Regions from separate parts of the Oceanobacillus iheyensis HTE831 genome, predicted to be linked through region 2. Evidence: riboswitches for the same ligand, from Rfam matches in the RefSeq annotation. Region 2 holds a riboswitch; the other holds the start of a gene.
What was found. A riboswitch is a leader RNA that binds a small molecule or an ion and turns the genes downstream of it on or off. The one in region 2 is predicted to bind preQ1.

Region 1 (8,005 bases), 1.8 Mb from region 2:
ACATTCGAAGACTTCCGCTCTAATATGCCGCATTATCAAGGCGATCAATTTAAACAAATACTCGCTAAAGTAGATCAGTTAAAACAGCTTGCTTCGGATAAAAACACGGAAGTTGCCCATATTGTACTAGCTTGGTATTTAAAACATGACGCTATTGACGCTGTCATCCCTGGTGCTAAACGACCTGAACAAGTCATTAATAACCTTAAAGCGCTAAATGTAACACTTACCGATAATGAATTTCGTATGATTAGTGAACTTTTTGCAAAATAAAAATTGAAGTAAAAAAGTGAGAAGCTTGTACTTAATTTCTGCACTCTATCATATCAGATTTTTAGTATAGAATCTGTATATCTTAAGAGGAGCATAAATCAATAGTACAAGCTTCTTTTTTTTGGATTAGTTGACAAGATAAGATTATTTCTATAACATAAACTTAATTAAAGATAGTTTAATTAAAACTATTAAGGAGGAACAATAATGTCTGAGAACTTTTCATTAAAAGCATTTGTAGTCATTATGAAGGCTTCCCGAACATTAGAGGAAATTACAAAAAAAGATATTAAAAAGCACGGAATGCGCGCTTCAGATTTTACAATATTAGAAGCATTATATCACAAAGGTAAGCAAACTATTCGAGAAATTTCAGAAGCTGTATTAATAAATACTGGCTCTATCACGTACGTCATTGATAAATTAGAAAATAACGGGCTACTCACCCGTACGAATAGTCCTGATGATCGTCGAGCTGTTTATATCGAGATTACCGATAAAGGAAAAGAAATTATGGATGAGATTTTCCCAAAACACCAACGAGTAATTGAAGAGCTATTTGAAGGAATTTCAGAAGAAGAAAAACAAACTGTCATTGAAGTTTTAAAACAAGTAGGAACAAAGAATATCGAGAATTAAAGGGAAGGAAGTGAAAAAATGCAACATATTTTCAAACCAGGTACAGATAAGAATAAACCTACTCTTCTATTATTACACGGCACAGGGGGTACGGAAAATGATTTACTGCCACTAGCTGAAATAATTGATAACGAAGCAAATATACTCAGTGTACGAGGAAACGTGTTAGAAAATAGAATGCCTCGATTTTTCCGTAGACTTGCAGAGGGTGTGTTTGATGAAGAAGATCTGATTAACCGAACGGAAGAACTGCATCAATTTCTTGATGAAGCAAGTGAAAAGTATAGTTTTGATCGCAATAAAATAACAGCAATTGGCTACTCTAATGGAGCAAATATCGCAGCAAGTCTATTATTCCATTATGAAAATTCCATAGAACAAGCGATCCTCCATCATCCAATGGTGCCACGAAGAGGAATTACACTTCCTAATTTAACTGGCAAACGTGTATTTATTGCAGCTGGAACCAATGACCCAATCTGTGCTCCAGAAGAATCTGAGGAGTTAGAGCAATTACTCAAAGCTGCTGGCGCTGAAACAAAGCTTCATTGGGAAAATAATGGACATCAGTTAACAATTAGTGAAGTTAGAACCGCAGCTAGCTGGTATAACTAGATGATTAAAAAAGCAGCAGGTGATTCCCCGGATGCTTATACACCGGGAATCTTACCTGCTGCCTTAGTCTGCTGCGTCGATAATTTTAGCTATCATTTGTCTTTTAAGACATAGTTTCTTATAAGGTCAGCTTTAATTTCGAATAATGATAAATACCATATAGGCAATGTAAAATAATGCTAAAATTAATCCTTCTTTTCTTCCAATTCGATATTTCGTTCTTGAGAAAATGAGAAGTAAGATAGTTAAGATGATCATAAGCCAAATATCTGTAAATATCTTTTCATTTATCGCAAGCGGGGTAATTACTGATGATGCACCTAACACAAATAAAATGTTAAAGATATTACTTCCAACAATATTACCAAGTGCTATTTCACTTTCTTTTTTCAACGCTGCCGATATAGACGTAACTAATTCCGGTAGTGAAGTTCCAATTGCAACTATTGTCAAACCAACAAGTGTTTCACTCATCCCTAGTGAATAAGCAATTTCAGTAGCATTTGTGACAACAAGTTGTCCTCCACCAATGATTCCAGCTAAACCAATAATCGTAATAAGACCATTTTTCCCCCACGAAATATCTTCATTCGATATCTCTTCTTCACGTGATTCTTTCCGACTTTTTAAGCCCACTTCGATAATATAGTACATAAAAATAGTTAAGAATAGTAACAGGATAACCCCATCACTTCTTGTAATCATATTCGAAGATAAGCCTTGAAGAAAAATGTCAGACATAAGTACAAGTAAAGCAACACTCGCGAGTAACGTAAATGGGATTTCTTTTTTTATTGTCTCATTTTGTACTTGAAGCGGGAAAATAAAAGCTGCCAAGCCAACTGTGAGTGTAATATTAAAAATATTACTCCCAATAACATTACCAATGGACACATCTGCAGTTCCTTCTAATGCAGCAATAATACTAACAGTAGCTTCGGGTGAGCTCGTCCCTAGAGCAACAATTGTTAACCCAATTAATATCGGTGGTACCCGGAGTAGTTTTGCAATATTAGAAGAACCATCCACAAACCAGTCCGCTCCTTTAACTAATAGTGCAAATCCTACTACCAACCAAACATACTCCACGTTTTCCACCCTTTCGATTTTAAAAAGTTCTTTGTATCCATTCTATCTTCTTATGAATACTGCGTCCATTTTCTATTGTTCACTACTTAATAAAATCGTATTCCCAGCTGAATCGATGACGATATCGTCTTGTGTTTCATAACCTAAGCGAGATAATCGCTGAATAGCAACTTGTTTTTTATCCTCAGATGGAAAACGCATGGTATAATTCTTTAGTCCGACTTCATTTTTTCGTGGGGTTGGTACGTTTTCTCCATTCCAAATATTAACCGCTAAGTGGTGGTGATAACCTCCGTCGGATAAAAACAACGCACCTGGATATTCTGTGACAACTTGAAACCCTAATCCCTCCGTGTAAAATTGTTTCGCCTTTACCAAGTCGTCCACATGTAAATGAAGATGCCCAACAATGGTATTGTCTGGAGACCCATTCCACTCATGGTTATTAGCTGCTTCTAATAAACCGTGCCCATCAAGGGGTTCTGTGCTCATAATGACCTTATTATCTATATTCCATGACCATTCTGAAGAAGGGCGGTCGCTTGCAATCTCTAAGCCATTTCCATCTGGGTCTGATATATATATCGCTTCGCTTACAATATGATCGGAAGCTCCGATATTCACCTGATTTGCAATATCTAATTCCATAAAATGACGTAAAAATGCCCCTAAATCTTCTCTGGTTGGAAGTAAGATAGCCACATGATATAACCCTGTTGTTCTCCCTTGTTTTGCGATCACGTTCGTTGGTTGCATCAGACTTAGAATTACATCCTGACCATTAGCGCTTAGCTTTACTTGATTAGCTTCTTTTTTTAATACATGTAACCCTAGTACTTGTTCGTAAAATCTAATCGACCTTTCTAAATTACTTACTTGTAGTGTAACGTCTTTTATATGCATTGTTGGAGCTTTAAAGAATTTCTTCTCCATATTTATATCCCTCTCTTATTATATTTTAATAGCAACTTACTTTATGTAATTAATTATATCTTTATAGCAGGGGTTGGTCAATATGATTCAACCTACCGTCTATTCTTCCTAGTTAAAAGTAAAAAAACAGACCTTCATTTGAAAAGTCTGTTTTTACTCGATATCTATTATGTCTAATTGTTAAGTGTATCTTAACCTTAACGAAACTCTCTTACATATTATCTCTTTTTTCCTCCCAAAGTTTTATACGCTCTTCATGGGATACTTCCTTATATACTTGATGCAACATCCAGAGATATCCAAAAGGATCAATAAACATGGCATTTGAAACACCATAGTCAGGAAGGTCTGTTACGGCTTGTACCTCAACACAACCGAGATCCATTGCCTTTGAATAGGTGTCTTTAATATTAGGGACTATCACATTAAACCATATTGTTTTAGGATCATCCTGACTCGGCGCTATCAATTCAAATTCAGGGTTTTCATCTAACATATGAAACCTTACTCCATACAAACTAAAAATAACCTCATTCTCACCCTTTGGTAAGTTAGATACCTCCACTCGTTCAATATCAAAAATCTTCTCATAGTACTCCAAAGCTTTTAAGCTGTCTGATACTACTAAATCAATTTCTACTCCTGTCATTTTTATCGCTCCTTTTTTATCATTTATTTCTATTTCACATGGAAGTTACGTTTGCTCTTTCTTTATTATATCAAGTTAATTTTACTATACTTAACAAACCGTTCAACTATTATCTCCTAAATTTTAATGACTATCTATCGAGATCCGATTAACCAAAAATCATTGATTTTATTACTTACAATTCATTCCATTTTGACAGATTACAAGCCTTCGATTATACTAATCTAATGTGATTTTATCACCGTGGTTCGTAACCATCCCACGCAAAAAAACTAGGAAGGAAAATTAAATATGAACGTAAAAACATTAGTAATTAATGGTGTAATAGCGGCACTATATGTCGTTGTTTCTTTATTTATTGCGCCATTTGGTTTTACAAATATACAGTTTCGCATTTCCGAGATGTTCAATCATCTAATTGTATTTGATAAGCGTTATTTCTTTGGAATTGTAATTGGAGTGTTTATCGTTAACCTCAATTCACCACTTGGTTGGTATGACCTCGTATTCGGGGTTGCGCACTCTGCTATTTCACTAGGAATTATTATTTTCTTATCTAAATTTATTAAGAACAAGTTGACGCTACTATTTCTAAATACGATTGTATTCACGTTTAATATGTTTATCATTGCATTTGCATTAAACCTTGCACTCGAACTTCCATTTTGGATCACTTGGTTTACAACTGCAATCGGGGAATTTGGTGTACTGTTGATCGGTATCCCTATATTCTACGCATTGCACAAGCGCTTGCGATTTGATAAGCTCAGATAAAAGCATGGAGAGCCTTAGACGAATGTCTAAGGTTCTTTTTTAAAAGTCTACCATTTAGAAAGGATGGGACAAATGATTGTTAGAGAAAGAAAAGATGAATTCATCTTAATTGTGCAAGATGATCATGCTCAAATATCAGGGGATATACTCAATAATTGGAAATTAGAACACTTTCAGGATGCAGAATGGAGAGATTCCGTTCTTTATGCTGCTTATCAGCATGATCTAGGATGGAAAGAATTTGATCGTCAACCATTTTGGAATGATGTCACCAATCAACCGTATACCTTTGCCGATTTCCCTAATGTACCTAAAACCGTTTTGTACAAGTACGGAATTAATGAAGTAGAAAAAGTTGATTTATACGCTGCATTACTCTGTAGCGAACATTACAAAAGATTTTTAGTTAATAATACCTCACTTGAAGCGCAAGCTTTTGTAGAACACGAAGAAACTAGACAAGAACGCATCATAGCTACACTACCTAATTTCAACAAACGTTTGTTTGAATTTCATTATGGGTTGCTCCAACTTTCAGATAACCTTTCATTATACGCATGTATGAATGAGCCGGGTGCTACTGGTGAAGATCAACATCCATTTTTCAAAAAAGGAATCCCAACGAATCATACCTTGCACCATATACTAGATGAACAGATGCAAGTAACTTGGCAAGATGAAGATACCATTGTTATGGATAACTTTCCATTTGATCGGCCTTTTCCTATTTCTATTCAATATAAACAAGTATCAAAACACAAAATACAACAGCATGGCCTTGTAGAAGCTTATGAACAAGCATCGCTAGAACAGCACCCCGTGCTTATTACTTCTCATACCAAAAAGGCTTCCGATTAATTCGAAAGCCTTTTTCTATGCTACTCCCCCCATTGATAAGGAGTTTCTTGATAAACATAATAATTTAACCAATTAGAAAATAGTAAACTACAATGACTTTTCCAACGATATTTCGGTTGCTTTTTCGGATCGTTGTCTGGAAAATAATTTTCAGGAATAGCTGTGTCAACACCTCGTTGATGATCACGAAGATATTCCTCCGCTAAAGTTTCAGCACTATACTCGAGATGCCCCGTCGCCATAATATGTTTTCCATCTTTTGAAGCGAGCAAAAATACACCTGCATCATCCGATTTAGCTAAAAGTTGAAGGTCCGGGTGTGCTTCAATCTCACTTATAGAAACATCAGTATATCGAGAATGTGGTGCAAAGAAATAATCATCAAATCCCCGTACTAAACGTTCATGTGGATGGAGCAGCTTATGTTCATATACGCCAAAACATTTTTGTGGCAAGTGATGTTTATCAATACCATAGTGATGATAAAGCGCAGCTTGTGCTCCCCAACAAATGTGCAATGTTGATGTAACATTTTCTTTGGACCAATTCATTATATCCTGTAATTCTTTCCAATAATCTACTTCTTCAAATGGCAAATGTTCTACTGGCGATCCAGTAATAATCATTCCATCAAACTTTTTCGATTTCACTTCTTCAAACTTCTTATAAAAAGTATCTAGATGATACTTACTCGTATGCTTTGATTCGTGTGATGACATTCGTAAAAATGAAATATGAACTTGCAGAGGTGTATTACCTAAGAAACGCAATAATTGCGTTTCCGTTTTTTGCTTTTCTGGCATTAAATTGAGGATTAATATATTCAGCGGTCTGATATCTTGTGTAATAGCACGTTGGTCATCCATAACAAAAATATTCTCTTTTTCTAAAATATCTTTTGCAGGTAAGTGTATCGGTATTTTAATTGGCATCTGTCGTACCCTCCACAATTAAGTTAATTTTAATTGTAAAGGCTCACGTGAAAAGTTCAACCCTATTCGGAAAATTTTATCTAAAAATTATGGACAATTAATCAATTACGTCTATAACTTTTTTTACCATTCTTTATAAGTTCCGCTGTCTTACGAAGATCCTCCACCTTATAATCTACATGACACTTATAAACATCAATTGAAATAAACATCTGTATGTTCCTCCTCAACTATTTCTTACATTCTTTATTCTATTGAATCAGGACATTTTCGTAGTCGGCTGATGGACCGATTTTATAGCACAAAAAAATGCTACTAGGACAGTAGCATTTTCTACAACTTCAGATGTATGGTTTATCCTACCAAGCTGAAAACATTGAAATGGTAGGAACAATTAAACCTTTATTTTGCATTTCATCATATTTATCTTTGTTGACCCACATGGCATCAACAACTTCATCTTCTTGAAAGGATAACTCTTCAATAGCTACGTTCGAACGAAATAACCAAATATCTTGATGCGAGACATTTTTAGTCTGTTGAAGAATTAACTTCCCTTCTTCTGAATCTAATTGCAGCCCTATTTCCTCTGACACTTCCCTTAATACCGCTTGGATACTATTTTCACCTTGAATAGCTGAGCCTCCTGTGTTCTCCCAGTACCCTCCAAAGGGCTTGTTTGGATGTCGTTTTGATAACAAAATTTCATCTTTATCATTTTTTACCCAAGCACGAACCACAAGATGAAAACAACCCTCAGGCATCTCCATTCCTCTTTCATGCGTCTTCCCTATTTTATTTCGATCTATATCATATAAATCCCATATTTCCATTAGATTGAACCACCTTACTTTAGTAATATAGTTATTTACTTTCTAGTTGTTTTTCTAGGTGGTTCCTCTTTGATGTAGTATTATTATGATGTTTGGCTAATTCTTGCCTTTCGCTGTTGGAAATCAACATCTTTATAGTATGCATTTTTCACAAGTACATTAGGCCCCAAACAAGATACTGCCGGACAATGACAATTTAAACTTTTAGCTGTATTTGTCTCCATCCAACGATTGTATGCACTAGGTAAAGAATCTGTTTTTATATTTCCTAGCTTCGGTTCATCACCAAAGTCCGTAACGATTACATCACCTGTAAAAATATTTACATTTAATCGTGAACGACCATCTGGATCATTACGAACGGAAACATTTGGTTCTTTGTATAGTCGCTTTAGCAATTCAATATCTTC
Region 2 (8,005 bases):
TAATAGGATAGAAGCTAGATTTTTTGAACTAAAAAAGAGGGAACCGAGATTAAAAATAGTGACTGGCAATAATCACGGAAAGTAAACTAGCGGTTTATAAGTGTTCAGAGTTTGTTGATACACTATTTTTGATGAATAAAACAAGTTTATTGGATAGTTGTTAGTTGAGGTAAATATACTATAAAAATATTCTACGGAGCATGCCTAATCGTAGTTTCTGGAGTCATATTGGATCTATTTGTTATTTTCTCTGTCACTTGAGGTTTTTGAGATGGATATTCCTCCTTAATGGTAAGCGAGAGTATAAATCCTGATAAATTAGATATGAATGCTGTTCCATATAAAATAACCGAGTATACGTTATTAAATTTAATACCAATATATAGAGCGAAAATACCCAATAGTAGATAACTGATTACAAAATAAAATCTGTACTTTTTCTTCTTTAATAAAATGGCAATCATGATAATCGCAAAAAGCAGTAGAGATAAAGTAATTAACTCCATATAATCACTCCTTTATATTGCAATAATAACTGGGTTACAGCTATTTCACAATATATATTAAGAACTCTTCATCTGCTCTTTACATTAGTTTAAATTAAGCGTTACAAAAAGGTATTTATCACTATACTCATCTCTTAATCAATCCGAAAAAAATCTAGAACTACAACACCCTGATAATTTATAATGTTTTCTATCCAGCTATTTTCAAGTATTACATCCGGTATATCAGATACAAATACAAATTCATATATGTCCTCTTTTACCTTATTATACAAAATGTGCTCACCTTTTAAATAGTTAACGATAAGATTACTGATAATCTTCATCGTTTGTTGTTGATCTACATTTCCTGCTACGCTTATCTTAAGTTGGTATCTATTCCTTTCCACACTCCCTCCTAGCGTATTAAAATTTAGAAACTGTTTATATAACTTTATTCTTTCAATTCCATCATCCGATAAATGATTGATTTTACTTTCACTACCAATTTTGCATTTGTTTTCCCCTATCTTCTCCATATTGCTCATTTTCTTATGCGCATCTACTAAATCAGTAATATCAAGCATTGTAATATTATCTACTTTAACCGCAACATCTTTTATATGATTAATTACTTCATTTCTCATATTGATTACTGAAGTTAACATGCGTTGATTATCTTTATTCTGCTGCAAGGACATGGATATAGCCACTATAGCTAAGGCAATAGAAACAGAACTAGAAATAATTCCAAAACTCACAGTGAAATCGACTAGCCACAGTGAAAAAGCCAAAATAATAATGGCAATCAGAATTCCAGTTAGCCATTTCCAATCTTTATTCGTCCATTTAGTCACGAGCATATTCGCTCCTTCTTTAATTATTATTAACTTCAAATTGAAGAAGAGGCTGGGACAAAAGTATACATGCAAAAGATAAATAAGAATGATTTGCTTTGGAATACCGCTTTAGAAATATACTACGCTTATTCTAGTTTTCATTCGTCTTTTGACCAGAATTTTTTGTTATGTCCCAGCCTCTATCTAAGCAAATATAATTCTTATCCTATACACTATGCTATTAAAAAAACTATTATTACTCTTACTGAACTAAATTACCCCAAACTGGAATGTTGTTGTTTTTTGATAAGGCTGATTCGCTTCTAATAGAATTGTTTCAAGGTTATCATGGTGTAAAGATGCAGGGCTCCCCTGAGTTTCAAAACACACGGCAATGTATTTCTTTGCCTCGCCTTCATAAAATTGCTGACTAGAATCTACCGAATTTGATGTATACATGACCATCCCTGGTTGATTAGTAGAAATAAAGAGCTGCCTGCCACTTCTAGGTTCAACCATATTCACGACATGTTTTTTTTCATGATTAAATAGAAAAAAGTGATCATATCCCGATCCAACAATCTTATTCTGATAGAAATCGTTGTTTAAGCCAATACTCAGACAACGTCCGCTTCGAAAATCAAATGGTGTCATATCTACATCTACCATTTCTCCTGTTGGAATCAATTCTTCATCTAGTTCCAGAAACTGATCACTGTCCAATGTCATCTCATGTTCATGTATGGTTTGTTCTAGATCTCCACTTAAATTAAAATACGAGTGATTCGTCAATGTAATCGGAGTCTGCTTATCACTTATTGCATTATAATCAATTGTTAATTCATTTTGATTATCCAAATAGTACGTAATAGCTACATTCACATTACCTGGAAAATCACTTTCATTCTCTTTACTTGTATAAGTTAGTCGAATTCCTACATAGTCCGGTTTTTCAATTGTTGTTACATCCCATAAGATCTGATGAAATCCACTCTTCCCACCATGAAGCACATGATAACCTTCGTTGGCTTGTAATTGAATTTCTTTATCTCCTATGGAAAAACTACCATTTTGAATTCTTCCTGCCACTCTACCAATTATCGCCCCAAGATATAATGGATTCTCGATATAATCATCTAAATTTTTATATCGTGCAACAATATTTCTTTTCTGTTCATTCCTATCTGGCGTTATAATACGTGTAATAATCCCTCCATAATTTAATATAGAAACTTCCATGTCACGATCGTTAATTAATGTAAATTGTTTCCAATTATTATGTACATTTTCTCTACGAATTTGCATATTTTATCACTCCAAACTAGTAATCTTTTATAATTTACAGATTGATTTTAAAAATATATTTGAAAAGACTTATCTATTTCGAGTAACACTTATCATTCTATCTATATCTATTATTGTAACCTATCTATCATTTATAAAAAACATAATTAATTACTTGGTACGTACATATTAAAAAAGCTTCAAGCAATATTTACTTTTCCATTACTGGATAAGATGACTTTGCTTAAAGCTTTTTTTATTAAGATGCTTTTATCACATAATCTGGATTATTTCCTTCTTTTTTTCTGGTCCATTTAACCAAAATATAAGCAAATGGTGTATCCAATAATGCAACAAGACATTTCCAAATATATTGAGAAACAATCATACCTAGCAGTACATTTGTTGGTACAATTCCCCAGAATGCAATGGTAATAAATAATACAGTGTCTATAAACTGACTAGACATTGTTGCTAAATTATTTCGTAACCATAATTTTTTCTTACCATGTTTATGTTTAAACCAATGAAATATAGATACATTTAAATTTTGACTTATAACATACGAAGCCAAGCTAGCAAATATAAGTCGAAAACTTCCACCTAGAATTTGTTCAAATTCTGCTTGTGCATGAAAATCAGGTGCAGGTGGTAATTGTATAGAAATGTAAATAAATATCATTGCAATTATTTGCGTAAGAAAACCAGCTAGGACGGTTTTCCTTGCTGCAGCCTTACCATAAACCTCTCCAATAACATCTGTCATTAGATATGTAATAACATAAACGATAGCTGCACTTGGGAGTATAAAACTTCCCATTTCAAATAACTTAACTGAAAGAATATTTGATAGTAATAACAATCCTACAAAGATTGCACTAAAATAAATATACATAATGTCCTCTTCCCCTTTATTAGGCTAGAGGATCTTACACTTTCCCTCTATCGATTATCTATTTTTTCCGGATACATATCATGTTGGATAAGTCGTTGATCCGCCATTTGCTCAAATTTTGTGCCTGGTCGACCATAATTACAATATGGATCAATGGAAATACCGCCACGTGGAGTAAATTTTCCACGAACCTCAATATATCTTGGATTCATTAAATCAATTAAGTCATTCATAATAATATTAATGCAGTCCTCATGAAAATCCCCATGGTTCCTAAAACTAAACAAGTACAATTTTAATGATTTACTTTCGACCATTTTAATATCTGGAATATAGCTAATATAAATAGTCCCAAAATCAGGCTGATTTGTCTTTGGACACAACGTAGTGAATTCTGGACAATTAAATTTAACAAAATAATCACGTGATACATGTTTGTTATCAAAAACCTCTAACACTTCCGGTGTGTAATTAAAATCATAAGTAGTCCCTTGACTTCCTAACAACTGAACATCTTGTAGTTCATTTTCATCTCTTCCCACCATACTTATTACCTCCTTTTCCATAAAAAAAGTCATGTCCCCTAAGGAACATGACTTGAATAAATCATTGTTTGTCCTTAGTTTTTTATAGAGGGTTGAAGCTAAGAACCTCTAACAAAATTATGTTTGTTGTACAATCAATGATTATAAGTATTGTTAGCGTTTATGTCAATCTTATTATTCCATCTTCTTTATACAGAGGTCGCCCCTTGACCTCCATCGATTCGATAATACGAACCACTAATAAATGAAGCTTTATCTGAAGATAAGAATAACATGAGGTTGGCAATCTCCCCAGCTGTAGCATAACGATTCATTGGGACAGATGCTTCAAATTGAGCTCTAGCCTCTTCCGCCTTGTCACCCATTGCATTCTTCTCAATACTTCGCATCATTTCTGTGTTAACTCCTGAAGGTGCAACGGCATTTACGCGTACACCATATTCCGCCATTTCTAGTGCCGCTGTTTTATTTAACCCTATTACAGCGTGTTTAGAAGCAACATATGCACTCATACCCGGTGCTCCTAGTAACCCACCATTAGATGCAGTGTTAATGACTACACCAGATTTTTGTAGTTTCATTACTTGTAGTACATACTTCATTCCAAAAAATACACCCATAACGTTAACATCAAATACATTACTAAAATTCTCTTTTGTCTGTTCTATGATATTTTTGAATTGACCATTGATACCTGCATTATTAATAAATATATCTATTTTTCCATATTGTTCTTTTGTTCTATCCACATAGTTTTTTACATCTTCTTCTTTTCCAACATTAGCTGTAATTAGTAAAATTTCTTCGGTCTCGATCTCACTAGCAGCCTTTTCTAATGCTTCATTTTTAAGGTCTACTAGTGCCAATTTTGCTCCCTCATGCGCATATGCTTTTGCAGCCTCTAAACCTATCCCTCCGGCCGCGCCGGTTATTAAAACGACTTTATCTTTAAACATATCATACACTCCTTTAACAAATTAAAACTTTACTTAGCTTCTACTAATTCGGGCATAATATGCTTTAAAAAAATAGTCTTTACGAGATAAATAAAGTGTGGTATATTCAACAAAATCACATACATGATTATTATTCACATATGTGAATTTAAGGGGGTGGAATAGTGTCTGTTAAATCTGCTAAGCGTGCTTTGGACATTCTTGACTTATTAGCAAAACATACTAACGGTCTAACCATTAAAAACATCGGCGACAAGTTAGAATTACCACAAAGCAGTACGTTTAATCTTTTAAAAACATTACATAGTGAAGGATACGTACGACAGGATAGCATGAAACTATATTACTTAGGTGAAAAGTTAATACCTCTAGGAACAAGTGCTTTAGAATCACTAGATATTCACACGGTTGCAAAACCTTATTTAGCCGATCTAATGAAAGCGGTTAAGGAAACTGTATTTATGGCGATGTTATCTAAAGATGAGTTAGTGTATATTGCAAAAATGGATGCTGACCGGTCGATACGAACAACGGCACAACCCGGATATAAAAAGCCAATATATTGTACCGGACTTGGCAAAACATTCTTAGCTTTTATGCCTGAAACAGAGAAAAACAGCTTATTAAATCACATAACATTAGAGAAAATCACTGCAAATACAATTACCGATAGATCTCAATTAGAAGAACAACTGCAATTATTTCAGAAACAAGGATACAGTATTGATGATGAAGAAAATGAAGAAGGTCTCTACTGTTTAGCTGCTCCCATCTTTGATAGTCAAAGACAGCTTTTAGCAGCCGTAAGTGTGGCAGGTCCAAAAGATAGAATGCTAAAACAAAAAGAAACAGTTATTACAAACTTAAGAGATACAGCCAAACTTATTTCAAATGGTATGGGATATGTTTAAGGAGAGGAGTATGAAAAGAATGGATGTTATTGGAATCGGAGAAACAATGGTATCACTAACCCCAGATAAATACGGTCTTATTAGGCAAACGTCCTCCTTTGAACCACGTGTTGCTGGTACAGAAACCAATACGTTAATTGGATTAAGCAGATTAGGTCACAATACTGGTTTTATAAGTCGATTAGGAGAAGATGAATTGGGAGCAATGGTATTAAAAGAATTACGTGGAGAGAACGTAGATACGAAGTTAATAGACTTGGATCCCTATCATCAGACCGGATTATTTTTAAAAGAAATCATTAATGAGTCAGATGTTCATGTTTATTATTACCGTCAACATTCAGCAGCTAGCCAAATGACTCGAGAGTTACTTGATGAGAGTTATATTTCTTCCGCTTCTTATCTATTTATAACTGGAATTACTCCTGCGATTAGCGAAAGTTGTAAACAAACCATTTTCACAGCAATAAACATGGCAAAAAATAATGGGGTGAAAATAGTATTCGATCCAAATATTCGTAAGAAACTTTGGTCCGAATCAGAAGCTAGACAAACATTAATCGAAATCTTAAAGTTATCGGATATTATTCTACCGGGTATTAGTGAAGGACAATTTTTATTAGATAGTAATGACCCAGAAGAAATCGGTAAAAAATGTGTAGATTTAGGTGCAGAGTTAGTTGTAGTAAAACTCGGTGAAAATGGAGCCTATTATTGTACAAGTGATCATGGGGATTATGTCCCCAGTTTTCCTGTAAAACAAGTGAGAGATCCTGTTGGTGCTGGAGATGCGTTTGCAGCTGGTTTATTATCTGGACTAATTGATGAATTATCTATTGAAAAAGCAGTAGAACGTGCGTGTATTACTGGTGGTTATGCCACAACTTATGTAGGAGATTATGAAGGATTTCCTGATAAATCTCGATTAGAACGTTTAACCAATCTATCTACGAGCGAAGATGTGAGTCGTTAATTTAATCATTTATAAAAGGAGACTAACTCAATGGATATCTTAAAACAGGTTGAAAAAGAAAAGCTAATTGCTATTATACGTGGGTACGATACCAAAGAAACTATTAAAATAGCAAAAGCTCTATATGAGGGTGGTATTAGATTACTTGAAGTTACACTTAATAGCGATAATGCTTTACAAACAATAGGTGCATTACATTCGGAGTTAGAAAATGATGTTGTTATAGGTGCAGGAACAGTACTTGATTCCGAATCAGCTGTTTTAGCTATAAAAGCTGGAGCAAAATTTATTATTTCACCAACATTGGATATAGAAACTATTAAAGCGACCAAAAGATATGGAGTGATTAGCATACCTGCTGCTTTTACACCTACTGAAATTTTATCCGCCCAAGAAGCAGGAGCTGATATAGTTAAATTATTTCCCGCTTCATCATTAGGTCCAAATTATGTTAAAGATGTTCACGGACCATTACCACATATAAAATTACTTCCAACAGGAGGAGTAAATGTAGAAAATGTAACCGAATTCATTCAAAAAGGCGCAGTCGGAGTAGGATTAGGCAGTTCCTTAGTCCCTAATACCGTAAATGTTACAGATGAATTCTTAGAACAAGTAACAAACAATGCAAAGCAATTCACATCAAAAATGAAAACGTTATAAATTGGAGTTGATCATATGAAAATAACAGATTATAAAATATATCAGGTACCACCTCGTTGGTTGTTTTTAAAAATAGAAACAGATGAAGGTATTGTAGGTTGGGGAGAACCAGTTATCGAAGGTAGAGCAGCTACTGTGAAAGCGGCAGTTATAGAACTTATGGAAAATTTAATCGGCAAGGATCCTCAAAGGATTGAAGATCATTGGAATTTAATGTATCGTTCAGGTTTTTATCGAGGCGGTCCCATTTTAATGAGTGCTATCGCTGGGATTGACCAGGCATTATGGGATATAAAAGGAAAATTCTTCAATGCACCTATCCACCAGTTACTAGGTGGAGCTTGTAGAGATTCAATAAAAGTATATTCTTGGATTGGAGGAGACAGACCTTCAGATGTTGGAGCAGCTGCTAAAGAAGTAGTTGATAGAGGATTTCAAGCAGTTAAGATGAACG

Region 1: it holds a riboswitch for preQ1, as region 2 does, so the genes downstream of both, OB_RS02420 (QueT transporter family protein) here and queF (preQ(1) synthase) in region 2, are expected to answer to the same signal.

The regions. Positions count from the first base shown of each region.
Region 1 is NC_004193.1:464,107-472,111, reverse strand. It holds gene OB_RS02450 (aldo/keto reductase) at 1-273, shown strand, start outside; gene OB_RS02445 (MarR family winged helix-turn-helix transcriptional regulator) at 481-912, shown strand; gene OB_RS02440 (alpha/beta hydrolase) at 931-1,527, shown strand; gene OB_RS02435 (calcium/sodium antiporter) at 1,660-2,616, opposite strand; gene OB_RS02430 (VOC family protein) at 2,689-3,549, opposite strand; gene OB_RS02425 (VOC family protein) at 3,761-4,198, opposite strand; PreQ1 riboswitch class I at 4,436-4,480, shown strand; gene OB_RS02420 (QueT transporter family protein) at 4,490-4,972, shown strand; gene OB_RS02415 (DUF3891 family protein) at 5,045-5,830, shown strand; gene metA (homoserine O-acetyltransferase MetA) at 5,851-6,762, opposite strand; gene OB_RS02405 (NUDIX hydrolase) at 7,122-7,595, opposite strand; gene yfkAB (radical SAM/CxCxxxxC motif protein YfkAB) at 7,679-8,005, opposite strand, start outside.
Region 2 is NC_004193.1:2,241,643-2,249,647, forward strand. It holds gene OB_RS11335 (hypothetical protein) at 192-506, opposite strand; gene OB_RS11340 (hypothetical protein) at 641-1,348, opposite strand; gene OB_RS11345 (aldose epimerase family protein) at 1,595-2,629, opposite strand; gene OB_RS11350 (queuosine precursor transporter) at 2,868-3,503, opposite strand; gene queF (preQ(1) synthase) at 3,551-4,048, opposite strand; PreQ1 riboswitch class I at 4,117-4,163, opposite strand; gene OB_RS11360 (SDR family NAD(P)-dependent oxidoreductase) at 4,237-5,004, opposite strand; gene OB_RS11365 (IclR family transcriptional regulator) at 5,169-5,915, shown strand; gene OB_RS11370 (sugar kinase) at 5,935-6,888, shown strand; gene OB_RS11375 (bifunctional 4-hydroxy-2-oxoglutarate aldolase/2-dehydro-3-deoxy-phosphogluconate aldolase) at 6,919-7,551, shown strand; gene dgoD (galactonate dehydratase) at 7,567-8,005, shown strand, end outside.